2 regions of the Vibrio ostreae genome follow, and region 2 is predicted to be linked to the other one. Evidence: riboswitches for the same ligand, from Rfam matches in the RefSeq annotation. Region 2 holds a riboswitch; the other holds the start of a gene.
The links. A riboswitch is a leader RNA that binds a small molecule or an ion and turns the genes downstream of it on or off. The one in region 2 is predicted to bind thiamine pyrophosphate.
Positions count from the first base shown of each region.

Region 1 (9,015 bases), 1.2 Mb from region 2:
ACAGGGCCGGCCACACCCATGTCGGAGCAGCGCAGCGCAGCCGCCGATTCCTGCTCGGGTACCACACACTGATAGCAGCCCTGGGGACGCTGAGTAAAATCGAGCGGGATCAACTGACCCTCCCAGCCAATGGCCGAGCCTGAAATCAGACACACTCCGGCCTGATGACAAGCCCGGTTAACCTGGTGACGTGTCGGCAGATTGTCGCTGCAGTCGAGCACCACATCGGCTAAGCCCACTTCCAGATTCAGTAAGGTGGCATCCATGTAGCGCTCAACCGTACGTACCTGACAGTCTGGATTGAGTGCTTGTAGACTGCGCGCCAAAGCACGTACTTTGGGTTGGCCGACATCCTGCACGCGATAAGCCAACTGACGATGCAGATTGGAAAGTGCGACCTGATCATCGTCGGCAATTACCAGCCTTGCGACCCCGGCGGCGGCGAGAAACTGCGCCGCCGCGCTGCCCAATCCGCCACAGCCAATAATCAGGACCTGACTGTTGAGCAAACGCTGCTGCCCCGCTTCACCGATCTGCGGTAACGCAACCTGACGCTGATAGCGCATAAATTGTTGATCACTTAACATCACCGGCCTCCGTCACGCTCGCAGGCGCGGGAAGAAACCGCTGCAGTTGGCTAACAGCCAGGCCGACATCCTCAGCCTGGGTAATTGCCCTGACCACAGCAATACTGCTTACCCCACACTCGAGAACCTGAGCGGCGTTGCTGCGATCAATACCGCCAATCGCCACGCTGGGTACTCCGACATGCTCGCCATAAGGAAGACTATCGAGCAAGCTTTGATACAGTTTCAGTCGTACCAGCCCCTGCGGCTTGGACGGCATTTGCTTGGTGGTGGTGGGAAAAATATGCCCCAACGCGATATAGCTCGGTGCTAACTGCTGGATACGCAGCAGTTCAAAATAGCCGTGGGTAGACAATCCGAGGCAGATACCGGCGGCAGATAACGCAGCGAGATCGGCGCACAGCAGATCTTCCTGCCCCAGATGGACGCCAAACGCCCGATGTTTAAGGGCCAATTGCCAGTAATCATTAATAAACACCTGGGCACCATGTTCGCGGCCCAACGCTATCGCCTGGATAATCTGCTGTTCCAGATCAGCTTGGGCGGGGTCTTTGATGCGCAGCTGAATCGTCTTGATGCCAAGCGGCAGCAAGGTGGCAATCCAACGTACGTCATCCACCACCGGATAGAGCCCGAGCGATGTTTTATCCAATAACGCAAACGGCGCAACACCACGGTAGATGGCCTGAGGTTCCGGCTGGGGAAAATCGCGATAATCGCGCGGCCATGTTTCACGTGAAACATTGAGTGCAGCCCGAGACAGCACCAACGCATCCTCCAAGGCAAAATCAAGAGCGAGCAAACTCAGCAGCCAGGTCAGATGTTGTCGTTGCTGCTGCGCGGTTAATGCCCGCAGATGAATCAGCCGACGCTGTTCATCGCCATACCACCAGGTATCTTCCAGCCCGTTGCAACCGGCTACGCCGATAGCGACCGTAGCGACTGCTGGGCATAGTGAGCTGGTCAAGTGACTGCCTGCGCCGATGTAATCAATACAAAGATCCGGAGCAGACTCGCTGCCAAGCGAGAGGTGATTTAATACAAACAGATTGCTTGATAAACGAAGAGTCGTGTCAGCAACAAGGTGGAAATACTGAGTTGGGCTAACGCCCAACTCAATGTGATCGATATGCAAACCTTGTTGTTTGGCAAGTAACAGTACCCGCTGCACGTCTCCCGTCATCACAACACAATGAGATGGGATCAGTAATTTCACGGTTACTCCTCAGCCACGCTCTCTGGACTGGTCACAGCCGGATGATAGAGCTGAGAACCTGAGCTAAGAAACTCCTGCGATTTCTGACGCATCCCTTCCAGGGGATCATCCAGCAATGTCACTGTCATCGCGTCATTACTCGACGCCGTGTAATCAGCGTAAGTACGGCGCACCTCCTGGGAGATCTTCATCGAGCAGAATTTCGGACCGCACATCGAACAGAAATGGGCAACCTTACCTGACTCCTGCGGCAGGGTTTCATCATGGAAAGCTCGGGCAGTCACCGGATCCAGCGCCAGGTTAAACTGGTCTTCCCAGCGGAACTCAAAACGCGCCTTCGACAGAGCATTATCACGGATCTGCGCCCCAGGATGACCTTTGGCCAAATCAGCAGCATGGGCGGCCAGTTTGTAGGTAATCAGGCCAGTCTTCACATCCTCTTTATTCGGCAGGCCAAGGTGCTCTTTAGGGGTGACGTAGCACAACATCGCACAACCAAACCAACCAATCATCGCCGCACCGATACCGGAAGTAATGTGGTCATAACCCGGGGCAATATCCGTAGTTAGCGGGCCTAAGGTGTAGAACGGCGCTTCATGACAATGCTCCAGCTGCTCGTCCATATTGGCTTTAATCATGTGCATCGGAACGTGCCCCGGGCCTTCAATCATCACCTGCACATCGTATTCCCACGCCACCTTAGTCAGCTCACCCAGAGTACGCAACTCGGCAAACTGAGCTTCATCATTAGCATCTGCGATCGATCCTGGACGCAGGCCATCACCCAGCGACAACGCCACATCGTACTTGGCACAGATCTCACAAATCTCTCGAAAATGAGTATAAAGGAAGTTCTCTTCATGGTGTGCCAGACACCATTTGGCGATAATCGATCCACCGCGGGAAACAATGCCAGTGACCCGTTTGGCAGTCATAGGCACATAGCGCAGCAACAAACCGGCATGGATAGTAAAGTAATCCACCCCCTGCTCTGCTTGTTCAAGTAAGGTGTCACGCATCACTTCCCAGGTCAGGTTTTCAGCGATACCGTTGACCTTTTCCAGCGCCTGATACATAGGTACGGTACCAATCGGCACCGGGCTGTTACGCAGAATCCATTCGCGTGTTTCATGAATATTACGTCCGGTCGACAGATCCATCACGGTATCACCACCCCAGCGCGTCGCCCACACCAGTTTCTCAACTTCTTCTTCAATCGAGGAGCTGACCGAAGAGTTACCGATGTTGGCGTTGACTTTGACCAGGAAGTTACGGCCGATGATCATAGGTTCAGATTCAGGATGGTTGATATTACTCGGGATAATGGCTCGTCCTTCGGCCACTTCACGACGCACAAATTCTGCCGTAATTTCCCGTGGCAGATTTGCGCCGAAGTTTTGCCCCGGATGTTGCTGATTAAGCTGCTCATCCTGGTAACGACGTCGGCCCATATTTTCCCGAATGGCGATAAACTCCATTTCCGGGGTAATCATTCCCTGACGGGCATAATGCAGTTGAGTGACGCACTGACCTGCTTTCGCGCGGCGAATCTGCGGTAGATTGCCGTAGCGTAGTTCATCTAGTGTTTCATCAGCCAGACGCTCACGGGCATACTCGGAACTCATCGCATCCAGCAGCTCGGTATCGTCGCGCTCCGCCACCCATTCAGCACGCAGCTTTGGCAGCCCTTGATAGAGGTCAATGGTATGCTCGGGATCGGTGTACACACCGGAAGTATCGTAGACACTCACCGGCTCATTAGGCTCGTAAACCGGCTGCTCTTTGCTGCCGCCGATCAGACTGTCAGCCAGAGAAATTTCACGCATCGGCACGCGAATGTCCGGACGAGAGCCGGTGACGTATGTTTTTTTGAGAATTGGGATAAGGTTGAACAGAAAGCGATTCAATAAACTGTTTAGCTTCCAGTCTCGCTTGTTTGCGATTCGACGACATAGCATTTTCCTTTTAGGATTTTAGGGATAAATGCTTGGCGGATAGTTGCGACAAGAGGTAAGCAGACAAATCTGGTTACTGAAGATATGACGATCCACAGATCGCCAGAGAAAGTCTTCTCTTGTTCCCTTCGCTGGTACTAACCAGATCAGGTTCAACGGATCCCGAATAAACGGTCTCAGCCTTATGGCACTCCGACAAGTGAATCGATTATAGAGAATCGTGTTGCGTTAACCAAGTGTTAATGTCGAGTTTTTAATCAGGCTCGAACTAACCACTGGTAAGCGAGCCAGGCAGCAGAAATACTCAACGTGACATTAAGCAATACATTCAGGCCCATTTTCACAAAAGCGCCCTGTTGCATCATCAATACGTTATCCATTGAAAAGGTCGAGAAAGTAGTCAAGGCACCGAGAAATCCCAACCCAACCACCTGACGCCACGGATAAGGTGCCAGCCATTCATTTTCAAACGCAGCAATCAATAATCCCATGATGAAAGAACCTACGATGTTCACGGTCAGAGTACCGTATGGAAAGCTGCGCCCGAATAAAGTAATGCACCACTCTGAGACCAGATAACGTGAGCAGGCACCAATCGCCCCACCTAAAGCTATCAGGCCCAAAATTGATAATTGTCCCATGTAACCTCTCCGTACTAATTTGTAACCTATTGTAACGATTTATCGCTCAAGATCAGCGCGGAGAAAGGAAAAAATAGTTTTCTTTTTCAGTAGCCTGATACATTAAACAGCCGATTTTAAAAAAGTTACAGGAGTCACATCTAGACCACTTCAATATAGCCCATCAGCCCGGTATGCATATGCTCTATCACATGACAGTGATACATCCAGCGTCCCGGGTTATCAGCCACAAATGCCGCCTTGGCGCTACCATTCTTGCCCAGTAACACGGTATCGGTATGAAACGGCTCTTTAACAGGCTGACCATTAAGTTCAATCACGGTAAAGGTATGACCATGCAGGTGAATCGGATGGTGATACTGAGTAACATTGCGCAGGTTAAAAATATAGCTTTTACCGCGCGTCAGCGTCGCAAGCGGCTTAGGAATATTACCGGCACTCATCCCTTCCCAGGCGCGTTTATTGATCAACCAGAAATCCGGTACCGCGTTTCCGGACTCATCTGCGGGTGTCACCGCCCCTTCCCACTCAAAGACAAAATCGATCTCTTCGGCACGATATAAGTCCACTTCAGGAATCGGATTTAATGGCAGACGGGGAATCGATTTCTCCTCAGCCAGCCAGGATTCCTGACTGACAAACTCACACAGCGGAAACGCAAATTTACCTTTCATCTGGCGAATGTAAACCGTCTGCCCGGCGGCTGGTGCAATGAAGGCGATATCCAGGCGCATCCCCGGGCCCATCTTGTGTTCTTTGAGTAAATACGGGGTAGTAATCGGGTTGCCGTCAATCGCCACGATCCAGGCATCGACGCCTTGCACCGCTATCGGATAGGTGATGGTGTTGTCAACATTGGCGATACGCGCTCGCACGGTTGCATTGTGCTTAATCGGGTACTGGGGGTTATGCTGCCCGTTAACCGTACCCCACTCGCCAGGAGTCCCCATACGAGCACTGTAGCGTGGAATCATACGCTGTTTCCACTGCCCCTGCTTATCGATGTGCCAGTGTTTCAGCATCAGGGAAAACTCCTGATCAAACACAACCGGATCCGCTTCTTCCACAACCAGCATACCAACTAGCCCCATACCCAGCTGATTGACACTGTTCATATGCGGGTGATACCAGAAAGTCCCCGCATCCGGCGGAGTAAACTCATAGGTAAAAGTCTCACCCGGCATAATCGGAGCCTGACTCAGGAAAGGGACGCCATCCATCGCAATCGGTATACGCAAACCATGCCAGTGAATGGTCGTCGGTTGGTTCAGTTTGTTAGTGAAATGGATGGTCACCTTTTTACCCTGCCGACAACGAATCGTCGGCGCCGGAATGGAACCATTGAAACCGAGGACGTCGGTCTGATAACCGGGAACCAGCTCAGCGGTAGCGGGTTGTGCGGTCAGGTGATACACATAACTGTCTTCGTCTGAACTAAGACGCAGCAAAGAGCATGCTGGCAACGCCGCTCCAATTCCAATCGCCGAACCGAATTGCAGCAAGCGGCGCCGAGTGAGTTCCATAACCATTCCTGATAAATATAACCTTGATATTGGTAATAAAACTGATTGGCCACAAAATGTAAATGACCGGACGCAGAAATATGCCAGATATGGGGAGTAGATTGGATAAGTATTTGTGCTTCTAAACGTAAAAAAGCCCCAGCATTACTGCTGAGGCTTCTTAATATGGCAGGGGTGGAGAGATTCGAACTCCCAACACGCGGATTTGGAATCCGCTGCTCTGCCAATTGGAGCTACACCCCTAGAAATAGGTACCCAAATTGTCTCTGGCAGATTATGAAACACCAGATTTGAGAAAACCCTAGCATTGCTGCTAGGGTTTCGAATAAGTGGCGGAGCGGACGGGACTCGAACCCGCGACCCCCGGCGTGACAGGCCGGTATTCTAACCAACTGAACTACCGCTCCGCATTGGTCAGACTATAAAAGTCTTTTTCATTTTTTGCTTTGAGCTTTTGCTTAAAAAAACTCAAAACAAGAAGTTAAAGCCTGGCGATGTTCTACTCTCACATGGGGAGGCCCCACACTACCATCGACGCTGTTTCGTTTCACTTCTGAGTTCGGAATGGAGTCAGGTGGGTCCAAAACGCTATGGTCGCCAAGCAAAATTTTAAAATTCGGAAAGCTGTTCTTTCGAAAAAGGTTCTCTTTACACATTCAATGTACTGGTCATTGAGTCCATCAAAACCCCTTGGGTGTTGTATGGTTAAGCCTCACGGGCAATTAGTACAGGTTAGCTCAACGCCTCACAACGCTTACACACCCTGCCTATCAACGTTCTAGTCTCGAACAACCCTTTAGGACACTTAAAGTGTCAGGGAAGACTCATCTCAGGGCTCGCTTCCCGCTTAGATGCTTTCAGCGGTTATCGATTCCGAACTTAGCTACCGGGCAATGCGTCTGGCGACACAACCCGAACACCAGAGGTTCGTCCACTCCGGTCCTCTCGTACTAGGAGCAGCCCCCTTCAATCTTCCAACGCCCACGGCAGATAGGGACCGAACTGTCTCACGACGTTCTAAACCCAGCTCGCGTACCACTTTAAATGGCGAACAGCCATACCCTTGGGACCGACTTCAGCCCCAGGATGTGATGAGCCGACATCGAGGTGCCAAACACCGCCGTCGATATGAACTCTTGGGCGGTATCAGCCTGTTATCCCCGGAGTACCTTTTATCCGTTGAGCGATGGCCCTTCCATTCAGAACCACCGGATCACTATGACCTGCTTTCGCACCTGCTCGAATTGTCATTCTCGCAGTCAAGCGGGCTTATGCCATTGCACTAACCTCACGATGTCCAACCGTGATTAGCCCACCTTCGTGCTCCTCCGTTACTCTTTGGGAGGAGACCGCCCCAGTCAAACTACCCACCAGGCACTGTCCTCGAACCGGATAACGGTCCAGAGTTAGAACATCAAACATACAAGGGTGGTATTTCAAGGACGGCTCCAACGCAACTGGCGTCACGTCTTCAAAGCCTCCCACCTATCCTACACATGTAGGTTCAATGTTCAGTGCCAAGCTGTAGTAAAGGTTCACGGGGTCTTTCCGTCTAGCCGCGGGTACACTGCATCTTCACAGCGATTTCAATTTCACTGAGTCTCGGGTGGAGACAGCGTGGCCATCATTACGCCATTCGTGCAGGTCGGAACTTACCCGACAAGGAATTTCGCTACCTTAGGACCGTTATAGTTACGGCCGCCGTTTACCGGGGCTTCGATCAAGAGCGTCGACCGAAGTCTAACCCCATCAATTAACCTTCCGGCACCGGGCAGGCGTCACACCGTATACGTCATCTTACGATTTTGCACAGTGCTGTGTTTTTAATAAACAGTTGCAGCCACCTGGTATCTGCGACTTCCAATAGCTCCATCCGCAAGGGACTTCACCGTCAGAAGCGTACCTTCTCCCGAAGTTACGGTACCATTTTGCCTAGTTCCTTCACCCGAGTTCTCTCAAGCGCCTTGGTATTCTCTACCCGACCACCTGTGTCGGTTTGGGGTACGATTCCTTACAATCTGAAGCTTAGAGGCTTTTCCTGGAAGCATGGCATCAATGACTTCATCACCGTAGTGACTCGACATCGTGTCTCAGCCTTATAGAGAGCCGGATTTACCTAACTCTCAAGCCTACGCACTTGAACCTGGACAACCGTCGCCAGGCCCACCTAGCCTTCTCCGTCCCCCCCATCGCAATTGTAAGAAGTACGGGAATATTAACCCGTTTCCCATCGACTACGCCTTTCGGCCTCGCCTTAGGGGTCGACTTACCCTGCCCCGATTAACGTTGGACAGGAACCCTTGGTCTTCCGGCGAGGAGGTTTTTCACCCCCTTTATCGTTACTCATGTCAGCATTCGCACTTCTGATACCTCCAGCATGCCTTACAGCACACCTTCAACGGCTTACAGAACGCTCCCCTACCCAATACGATAAATCGCATTGCCGCAGCTTCGGTTTACAGCTTAGCCCCGTTACATCTTCCGCGCAGGCCGACTCGACTAGTGAGCTATTACGCTTTCTTTAAATGATGGCTGCTTCTAAGCCAACATCCTAGCTGTCTGAGCCTTCCCACATCGTTTCCCACTTAGCTGTAATTTGGGACCTTAGCTGGCGGTCTGGGTTGTTTCCCTCTCCACGACGGACGTTAGCACCCGCCGTGTGTCTCCCGGATAGTACTTACTGGTATTCGGAGTTTGCAAAGGGTTGGTAAGTCGGGATGACCCCCTAGCCTTAACAGTGCTCTACCCCCAGTAGTATTCGTCCGAGGCGCTACCTAAATAGCTTTCGGGGAGAACCAGCTATCTCCGAGTTTGATTGGCCTTTCACCCCTAGCCACAAGTCATCCGCTAATTTTTCAACATTAGTCGGTTCGGTCCTCCAATTGATGTTACTCAATCTTCAACCTGCCCATGGCTAGATCACTCGGTTTCGGGTCTATATCCAGAGACTGAACGCCCAGTTAAGACTCGGTTTCCCTACGGCTCCCCTAAATGGTTAACCTTGCCACTGAATATAAGTCGCTGACCCATTATACAAAAGGTACGCAGTCACACCACGAAGGTGCTCCTACTGCTTGTACGTACACGGTTTCA
Region 1 covers NZ_CP076643.1:2,783,400-2,792,414, reverse strand. The annotation lists gene KNV97_RS18965 (HesA/MoeB/ThiF family protein) at 1-587, opposite strand, end outside; gene KNV97_RS18960 (thiamine phosphate synthase) at 577-1,770, opposite strand; partial or broken gene thiC (phosphomethylpyrimidine synthase ThiC) at 1,806-3,756, opposite strand; TPP riboswitch at 3,865-3,963, opposite strand; gene crcB (fluoride efflux transporter CrcB) at 4,016-4,399, opposite strand; gene KNV97_RS18945 (multicopper oxidase family protein) at 4,540-5,922, opposite strand; tRNA gene KNV97_RS18940 (tRNA-Trp) at 6,089-6,165, opposite strand; tRNA gene KNV97_RS18935 (tRNA-Asp) at 6,253-6,329, opposite strand; rRNA gene rrf (5S ribosomal RNA) at 6,409-6,524, opposite strand; rRNA gene KNV97_RS18925 (23S ribosomal RNA) at 6,624-9,015, opposite strand, start outside.
Region 1: it holds a riboswitch for thiamine pyrophosphate, as region 2 does, so the genes downstream of both, thiC (phosphomethylpyrimidine synthase ThiC) here and thiD (bifunctional hydroxymethylpyrimidine kinase/phosphomethylpyrimidine kinase) in region 2, are expected to answer to the same signal.

Region 2 (9,015 bases):
CTTGCAGTCAAAGACGAAAATAAGATTGACGAAAAGGCCATTGACGGACTGCAGGGCGTAAAAGGCCAGTTTAAAGTCGCAGGTCAATACCAGATCATTTTTGGATCCGGCATTGTCAACCAGGTTTATGCCGAAATGGCTAAACTGACTGGCATGGCTGAAATGTCGACCAATGACGTTGCCGCAGCCGGGGCAGATAAGCAAAATCTGCTGCAGCGCGCGGTTAAAGGCCTGTCGGATATTTTTGTCCCCATCATTCCGGCCATTGTCGCCGGCGGTCTGCTGATGGGGTTGTTTAATGTTCTGACCGCAAAAGGGCTGTTTATTGACGGGCAATCTCTGATTGACGCCAACCCGGGACTGGCTGATTTGGCCAGCATGATCAACACCTTTGCCAATGCGCCTTTTGTTTATTTACCCGTCTTACTGGCATTTTCCGCATCACGTAAGTTCGGTGGTAACCCCTTCCTGGGCGCGGCACTGGGTATGCTGATGGTGCACCCGGACCTGCTTAATGGCTGGGGTTTTGGCAGCGCGGCTGTCCATGGCACGGTACCGACCTGGAATATACTCGGGCTGGAAATCGAAAAAGTCGGTTATCAGGGCTCTGTACTGCCGGTTCTGGTCTCGGCATTTATTCTGGCCAAAGTTGAGCTGGGGCTGCGTAAGGTTGTCCCTTCGGTACTCGATAACCTGCTGACTCCGATGCTGGCAATTTTTATCACCGGCTTTCTGACCTTCACTCTGGTTGGCCCTATTACCCGTGATGTTGGCTTTATGCTCGGTGATGGCCTGAGTTGGTTATATGACTCAGCGGGTTTCGTTGGCGGTGCGGTATTTGGCCTGATTTACGCTCCGTTTGTCATTACCGGTATGCACCACAGCTTTATCGCGATTGAAACCCAGTTGCTGGCTGATGTCGTCACCACAGGCGGTACGTTCATCTTCCCAATTGCAGCAATGTCGAACGTTGCACAGGGCGCGGCTGCATTGGCAGTGGCATTTACCACCAAAGACGTGAAACAAAAAGGCATCGCGATGCCATCGGGTATTACAGCGCTACTTGGCATCACTGAACCCGCCATGTTCGGCGTTAACCTCAAGCTACGCTACCCGTTTATCGCTGCGATTATTGGTGCTGCGGTATCCGGCGCTTTCCTGACCTTGTTCCACGTAAAAGCACACGCTTTGGGCGCAGCCGGTATTCCGGGCATTATCTCCATCAATCCGGAAAAAATCGGTTACTACGTGGTGGGTATGGTGATTTCGTTTGCGGTCGCCTTCGGTCTGACCATAGTGCTGGGGATGCGTCAAAAAGCCAAGCAAGGCGTCAGTGCTACAGCCTGATCTACATAGATAATCACTGGCTGATGACGAACAAAACGCCCGGCTTTCGCCGGGCGTTTTGTTCTCTGTGCTTAACTCAGAACTGGTAACCCAGTTTGACTTCAATCGTACGCTCCGCTCCGTACCAGCAGTTCATATTGTCGTAACAGGTATAGGATTTTTCATCTAACAGATTGCTGGCAATCACGTCGGCGCTGACGCCCTGCAGACGCTCACTGATTTTGCCCAAGTCGTAGCCCAGCGACAAATCAACCATGGTGTAGTCCGGTACTTTGCCCTGGGTATTCGTCGCATCCATCATCATGCTGCCGACATAACGTGCGCCTGCGCTGACCCGGCTGCCATCAAGCACTCCCTGATCAATCTGATAGGTGCTCCACAGTGTGGCGCTGTGCTCAGGGACGTAAATCGGTGTCGTGCCCTGCAGGCCGTTGGCGCTGTCTTTAGTAACCTCAACATCGGAATAGGTGTAACTGGCGGCAATATCCCAGCCAGGTGTTACCCACCAGCGCCCTTCGACTTCGATCCCCTGTGAACGTACTTCGCCGACCTGAATATCATCCTGATAATCCGCGGAAGAAGGATCGGTCACCACAACATCGTTTTTGAGGATATGGTACAAAGAGATGCTGCCTTGCTTGCTCATATCCGCCGATTGATATTTGACCCCGACTTCCACCTGTTTACCGGTTTCAGGCTTAAACGGCTGGCCGAATTGGCTGTCGCCCCCGGCAACCGGAGAGAAGCTGGTCGCGAAGCTGGCAAAAGGCGCCAGGCCAGAATCAAATTCGTATAATGCACCGACCCGATAGGTAAACTCATTATCATCCGCATCCGTGCTGTAACCGGACACCTCACTGCTGCTGGTATAATGATCAAAGCGGCCGCCGCCAATCAGCACCCAGCGATTCCAGCGTAACTGATCCTGAAAGTAGAAACCCAACTGTTTGATGGATATATCGTAGGCATACAAATCCGTCTGCGTGAGGCTACTGCGATCCAACAGGTTATTGTCAGGTGCAAAGAGGTTGAATGCGCCAAAATCGCTCTCAGTAGTCTGATAAGTCCGATAGTCCGAATTGCCCTTGAGACGCTGATAATCGATACCCAACAACAGGTTGTGTTCAACACTGCCCCAGCTAACCTGACCTGACAACTGGTTATCGACCACAATGCCGTGCGAATCTTCATCCGTGCTGTAGATGTTGCGCTGCAGATTGCCCGTCACGGCATCAAATTGTCCGGCGCTGTGATAGGTGTTTTCCTGATAAAGCGTGGCATCGGTATAACGCAGACTTTGCAGCAAAGACCACTCGGCATTGAAATCATGCTGGATTTTGTAGCCTAGCATCCAAAATTCCCGCTCAAACTTGCTCCAGTTACGGTCACCGGCCGAGGTCGATGGCGACGTTGAACCATATGGATTTCCGGTTACGGTACCTGATGCCGGCAAAGCGGAATTCATTCCCATATCCGGATCTTTTTGATAGTACAGATTCAGGTTGAGTAACGTATCGTCCGTAATTTGCCAGTCCAGAGACGGGGCAATCACGTAACGTTCTTCTTCAGTGCCATCGACCTGACCATCCTGTTTACGGGATTTAGCCAGCAAACGATAGCGCAGGTCGCCATCCCCAAGCGGACCGGTGGTATCGAGTGTGACCTGTTTGAGGTTACGCGAACCGCCGGAAACCGACAGCTCAGTATGTCGCTGGGGCTGCGGTTTTTTAGCAATCACATTCACCATGCCGCCAGGCGGCATGGCACCATACAGCACAGAGGTCGGCCCTTTAAAAATTTCCACCTGTTGCATCGCAATCGGATCAATCTGCGGCTGCAGGTTCCAGCCTTTCAGGTACTGCACCAACATACCATCGTAATAGCTCTGATTAGATTCAAAACCACGAATATAGAAATTATCAAGTAAGGTGACTGAACCACCTTTGGTTTCCGTCACCACACCCGGCGCGTAACGTACCGCCTGGCCAAGTGAGGTGACAGCACGCTGCTGCAGTTGCTCCCCTTCAATCACGCTGATGCCCTGAGGCGTTTCTTGCGGTGCTAACGTGGTTTTCGTTGCGGTGTTGCGATAGGTTTTGCCCAGTATAGTGACCGTATCGACTGGTGGATTGTCTGCTTGCGCTGCCAAGACAAATGGAGTGGCGAAAGCCGCCATGATCGCAACAGCGATCGGAGAAAATGTAGAATGCTTAACAACAGCCATGTGAAATAACTACCCTGCTTTTATTTATGAGAATACATATCATTTGTATTCTAAGCAAAGTACACCACGGAAAGTTAACAATTTGGAGCATGTTAATCCGTTCGTGCGGTAATCGGTAACCAGTATTCCATTGCCGCGTTATCGCAGGCACAGTTGTAATCAGCCGGATAGCGCTCCAGCTCAAATCCGTCCACTCCCCGATAAGGAGAATCCGGCAGCCATTCAAAAATAAACCATTCCAGAGTATCAGCCAGTTGCGAAACCGGTCCGCAATGTTTCACCACCGCATAAGTTTGCGCCGGAATACGCACCGAATTTAACCCCGCCATCCAATGACTTCCAGTCGCCCAGTAGCGCAGCTGACCATGTTCACTGCCGACCCGGGTCACATCGATGACGCCCGTTAAGGGACCAGGCTTGCTATCGCTTGGACAAGAAAAATATGTCTGCCAGATTTTCGGCACCTGAGTCGTGAAATCCGGTTGTGAAGAGAGTAAACCGCGGATAGTCGTGGCGACACCGAACAACTCAAATTCTGCTTGGCTTTCCAGCCGAACATCAACCAGACGAGTACAGCGCTCACCACGCGGCGCAAATTGTTGCACCTGCAATGGTTTACGTAAGCCTGTGCGCTGCCCTTGCTGGCGATATTGGCGCGGACTGATACCGAAATGATGTTTAAAGGTGCGACTAAAACTGACTTCAGAGCTAAAACCGAGGGCCAGTGCAATATCAATCACTCGCTCCTGACTGCATACAAGACGCTCAGCGGCTTCACTCAGCTTAAGCTCGCGTACATAGTTCGCCACCGTCAGACCGGTTTCATTGTGAAATACCCGTTGCAACTGCCAGCGCGACCAGCAACTCTGCTGTGAAAGCCGATCCAGCGATAAAGGCTGGTCTAGATGTTGGTGAATATATTCGAGCAAATTGCAGATTCGCGTAAATGAAGCGGATACAGCGCCCATGTAAACTGACTCCTGAGTACCTTTACCTACTAGTGTCGCATAAAACCAATCTTAGTGAGAAGTGTTATCAACTAACCACTCTAGACAAGATTGAGTGCGTCAATCGAGCAAAAGTAGCGCTCAGTGATCAACAGTAGTAAAAATATCTGTTATCATCTGCGCCTTATAGTCGGGGAGCTGTAAAGCTGAGATCGCCGGAAGATTTGCCACAGGCAAAGCGTCATCGCGAGACCCGTAGAACCTGATTCAGTTAGTACTGACGTAGGGAACTATAGTGTTGTGGTAAGGCTTGTAGGCGGGTTGAGATCTAATAGCTCCCCCTGTCATCTCCCCCAACATGACCGCCTCGCGGCGGCTGTTTAGCAAAACCTGACAGGTGGTGCTAAACCGGTTCCTGATTGTCGGACGATTAGGAGCCCAAATGCCTCAATCAGATAATCAATCCCAATCCTCTCTTAATACACCGATTGTGCTGACCATTGCCGGTTCAGACAGTGGCGGCGGCGCCGGTATCCAGGCCGATATCAAAGCCATCTCAGCAACAGGCGGTTATGCCTGCAGCGTGATTACTGCCATAACCTCGCAAAACACCCAAGGTGTCAGTGCCATTCTGCCGGTGCCGGTTGAACATGTAGAAAGTCAGCTCGATGCGGTGTTCAGCGATCTCGATATCGTCGCGGTCAAAATTGGTATGCTGGCCGACAGTAACATCATTGCCGCTGTGGCGCGTAAACTGCGTCAGTATCAGCCGCGTTTTGTGGTTTTGGATCCGGTCATGGTGGCCACCAGTGGCGATTTACTGCTGCAAAGTGCGGCAATCGACAGCCTGCAGCGGGAATTACTGCCACTGGCGACCCTGATCACGCCTAACCTGCCAGAAGCCGCGGCGCTGACTGGTCTGCCGCTCTGCGAGCAGGAGTCACAGCTTGAAGCGATGAGCGCAGCACTGCGCGCCCTGCCATGCCAGGCCGTGCTGCTCAAAGGCGGTCATCTGCCAGGTACCAGTCACAGCGATGACTGGCTACTGAGCGGCGCGGACACGGCGGTATTCCGCGCTCAGCGGGTCGACACCCAAAACACGCATGGCACCGGTTGTACGCTGTCGTCAGCGATTGCTTGTTACCTCGCTCAGGGATTTACGCTGCAAGATGCCATTCGCCACGCTAAACACTACATCTCTCGGGCGATTGCCCATGCCGATGAGCTAGATGTTGGACGCGGTCACGGCCCGGTGCATCATTTCTTTGCCCTTTCGCCTATTCCATCATCTCAGCTGGAGTCTTTATGAATATTGAGCTTATCGCGCGCACCTTTCAGGCCCTGCGCGCCAATCAGCCATTGGTAGTCAGCATTACCAATTATGTAGTGATGAACAACAGTGCCAATGCGTTGCTGGCCGTCGGCGCGTCTCCGATCATGGCCCATTCACGCCGCGAAATGGATGAACTGATAGAGATTGCCGGAGCGCTGGTCATTAATATTGGCACCCTGGATGAAATCTGGATTGAGCGCATGGCATTTGCCATTGATGCAGCCAACCGTCACCACAAACCCGTCATCCTGGATCCGGTCGGCTGCGGCGCCAGTCGGTTACGTACAGAAACCTCACGTCGTTTTGCCGCTCAGGCAGAGCGGCTAATCATCCGTGCCAATGCTTCAGAAATCATGGCGCTGGCCGGTAGTGATACACAGGGGCAAGGGGTGGATGCCAGAGATGCCAGCCACAGCGCCATCTCCGCCGGGCAACAACTCGCAAGGCAATACCATGCCAGCGTGGTCATTTCCGGCGCGCAGGATTTTATCATCAGCGGCGATCAAGTCGCACAGCTGAGTAACGGCGACGCCATGATGCCCAAAGTGACCGGGATGGGATGCAGCCTGAGTGCTTTAACCGGCGCCTGCGCGGCATGTGGTGATCTGAGTGGTCTGAGCGCCGCAGCCATCATGGGTGTCGCCGGCGAACTGGCGGCTCAGCAGGCTCAAGGGCCGGGCAGCCTGCAGCTTGCCCTGCTCGATACGCTACACCTGCTGGATGAAAACACCTTAATCGACAGAGTAAAGCTGCAAACTATGCCGCATCCAACTGACCCGAAGGCATTCGAACTATGAGTGACTATCGTTTATACCTGGTCACCGATGACCAGCAGGATCTCACCAACTTATGTCAGGTGGTAAAGCAAGCCGTACGTGGCGGGGTAACCATGGTGCAGATCCGTGAAAAACATGGTGATGTACGCGCCTTTATCCAACGCGCTGAAGCGATAAAACAGCTCCTGAGCGGTACAGGGGTGCCGCTGATCATCAACGACCGGGTCGATGTCGCCCTGGCTGTTGATGCTGACGGTGTGCACCTCGGGCAAAGCGATATGCCCGCCACCATCGCCCGCCAGTTGCTGGGAGCGGATAAACTCCTTGGACTGTCGGTCGAAAATGAGCAGCAGTTTCAGGCGGCTCATCAGTTACCGGTCGACTACCTGGGGTTAAGTGCGATTTTTGCCACCCCGACCAAAACCGATACAGTCAAACATTGGGGGCTGGAAGGACTGACCTGGGCGATGCAGCACACCCGCCTGCCGCTGGTGGCGATCGGAGGTCTTAATCAGGGAAACCTTGCCCGTGTGGCCGCGACCGGCGTAGACGGCGTTGCTCTGGTATCGGCGATCAGCCATGCCAGCCAACCTGAACAGGCCGCCAGAGCATTGCGTGACTTGATTGATGCACATTCCCCGCACAAAGTCATTGCAAATAATTGAACAAGTGCGACAACCTGACTTGCTGTTGAGGCTATCCATAACGCCGTAGACTGGCGCCATCAAGCAACAGTACACCAACGGTTGAAAGCAATAAAAGCAATCCGCAGCAAGCGGGTGAGGAGCACAAGATGATTGAAGTAAGAGCGGCAGCAGCGCGTGGCCGGGCAAATTTTGGCTGGCTGGACAGTAAACATACCTTCTCGTTTGGCCACTATTACGATCCGGCGCACATGGGCTTTTCCGAGCTGCGCGTCATCAATGATGACCAAGTGACGCCTGGCGCGGGCTTCGATACCCATGGTCACCGAGACATGGAAATCATCAGTTATGTGCTGGAGGGCACCATCGCCCATAAAGACAGTGCCGGCAATGTGAAAACCCTGCCGGCCGGTGAATTTCAGCTGATGTCGGCCGGGCGCGGAATTCACCACAGTGAATTCAATGCTTCCAACAGCGATACGCTGAAATTTCTGCAAATCTGGATTCAGCCTGATACGCTGGGCGGCGAGCCGGGTTACCAGCAGAAAGATTTCGGACAGGAGCCGGGGCTGACCACCATTGCCACGCCAACGGGTGAAAATGGCACGCTGCACATCAAACAGGATGTAACCCTGCACCAGCTAATCCTGCTGCCAGGCACTGATTTACATCTGGATGTAGCGCCGGGTCGCCGGATTTATATCCATCAGATAGACAGCGAACTGAACGTCAACGACGTCGTGCTCACGCCGGGCGATGGCGCGAAAATCAGCGCCGAAAGCGAGCTGCAGCTGCGTAACGCCAGCGATGTTGCGGTCAAAGCTCTGGTGTTTGATCTGCCATAAGCTGGCAGCACGGTATAACATTTGTTTACCAGCATTTGTTTAGCAGCGTGAGAAAAGTATAACAAGGGCCTGCCTATCTGCAGGCCCTTTTATCTATCCGGATTAAGCTTTGTCAAGCAACTCAGTACATATCCCTGTTTTCAACACATATCCTGTTTTCAGTACACATAACGGTTTAATGGCGTCTAACGCCGGCTGAACTGACGGGTAGCAAGCACTGCACGGCGCACCGCTTTACTCACCAGCAGGCTGGCAACAATCACTACGCCGCTCGCCAGCAGCGTGCCCAGGGCATATTGCAGCAAGGCCCCCTGAGACTCAGCGCCCTGCACGATACCGTGACAGGCACTGAACAGCGCCACCGCGGCCAGCGCCAGCGCCTGCAACGCAGAACGGCGCATCGCAATCAGAGCCAATGGCAGCAGAACCAGCGATGCCATCACCACCGTTTCGATATGGCTGGTATTAACCCACTCAATGCCGGCCACAAAACCCATCGCTAGTGCGCCCAGTACCACACCAATCGCTTTAGACGCGGTCTTCCAGCCGTAAGGTGCGGCAAACATGCCAATCAGCAGCAACGCCAGCAGATGATCGGCGCCGGTCAGCGGATGCATGAAGCCGTGTGCAAAACTGGCCGTGGTGTCATGGCCCGGATGAGCCCAGACCGCAGGACTGGCCAGCAATCCGCTCGCGGCCATCATTAATTTGGTTACTTTCATCACACTCTCCTTGTCAATTATTATTCGGTAACCGTGACCTTGACGTCACGCTGAGCCAGCATTCCCTGGCGGACAATAAAATCGATCACGGTTTTCAGCCCGTCACCACGCATCAAGTTGGTAAATACAAACGGTTTTTCGCCGCGCATTTTTTTCGCATCCCGATCCATCACCTCC
Region 2 covers NZ_CP076643.1:614,291-623,305, reverse strand. The annotation lists gene KNV97_RS09110 (sucrose-specific PTS transporter subunit IIBC) at 1-1,347, shown strand, start outside; gene KNV97_RS09105 (TonB-dependent siderophore receptor) at 1,424-3,571, opposite strand; gene KNV97_RS09100 (AraC family transcriptional regulator) at 3,664-4,539, opposite strand; TPP riboswitch at 4,700-4,824, shown strand; gene thiD (bifunctional hydroxymethylpyrimidine kinase/phosphomethylpyrimidine kinase) at 4,961-5,827, shown strand; gene thiM (hydroxyethylthiazole kinase) at 5,824-6,648, shown strand; gene thiE (thiamine phosphate synthase) at 6,645-7,292, shown strand; gene KNV97_RS09080 (pirin family protein) at 7,421-8,116, shown strand; gene KNV97_RS09075 (HupE/UreJ family protein) at 8,302-8,838, opposite strand; gene ureG (urease accessory protein UreG) at 8,859-9,015, opposite strand, start outside.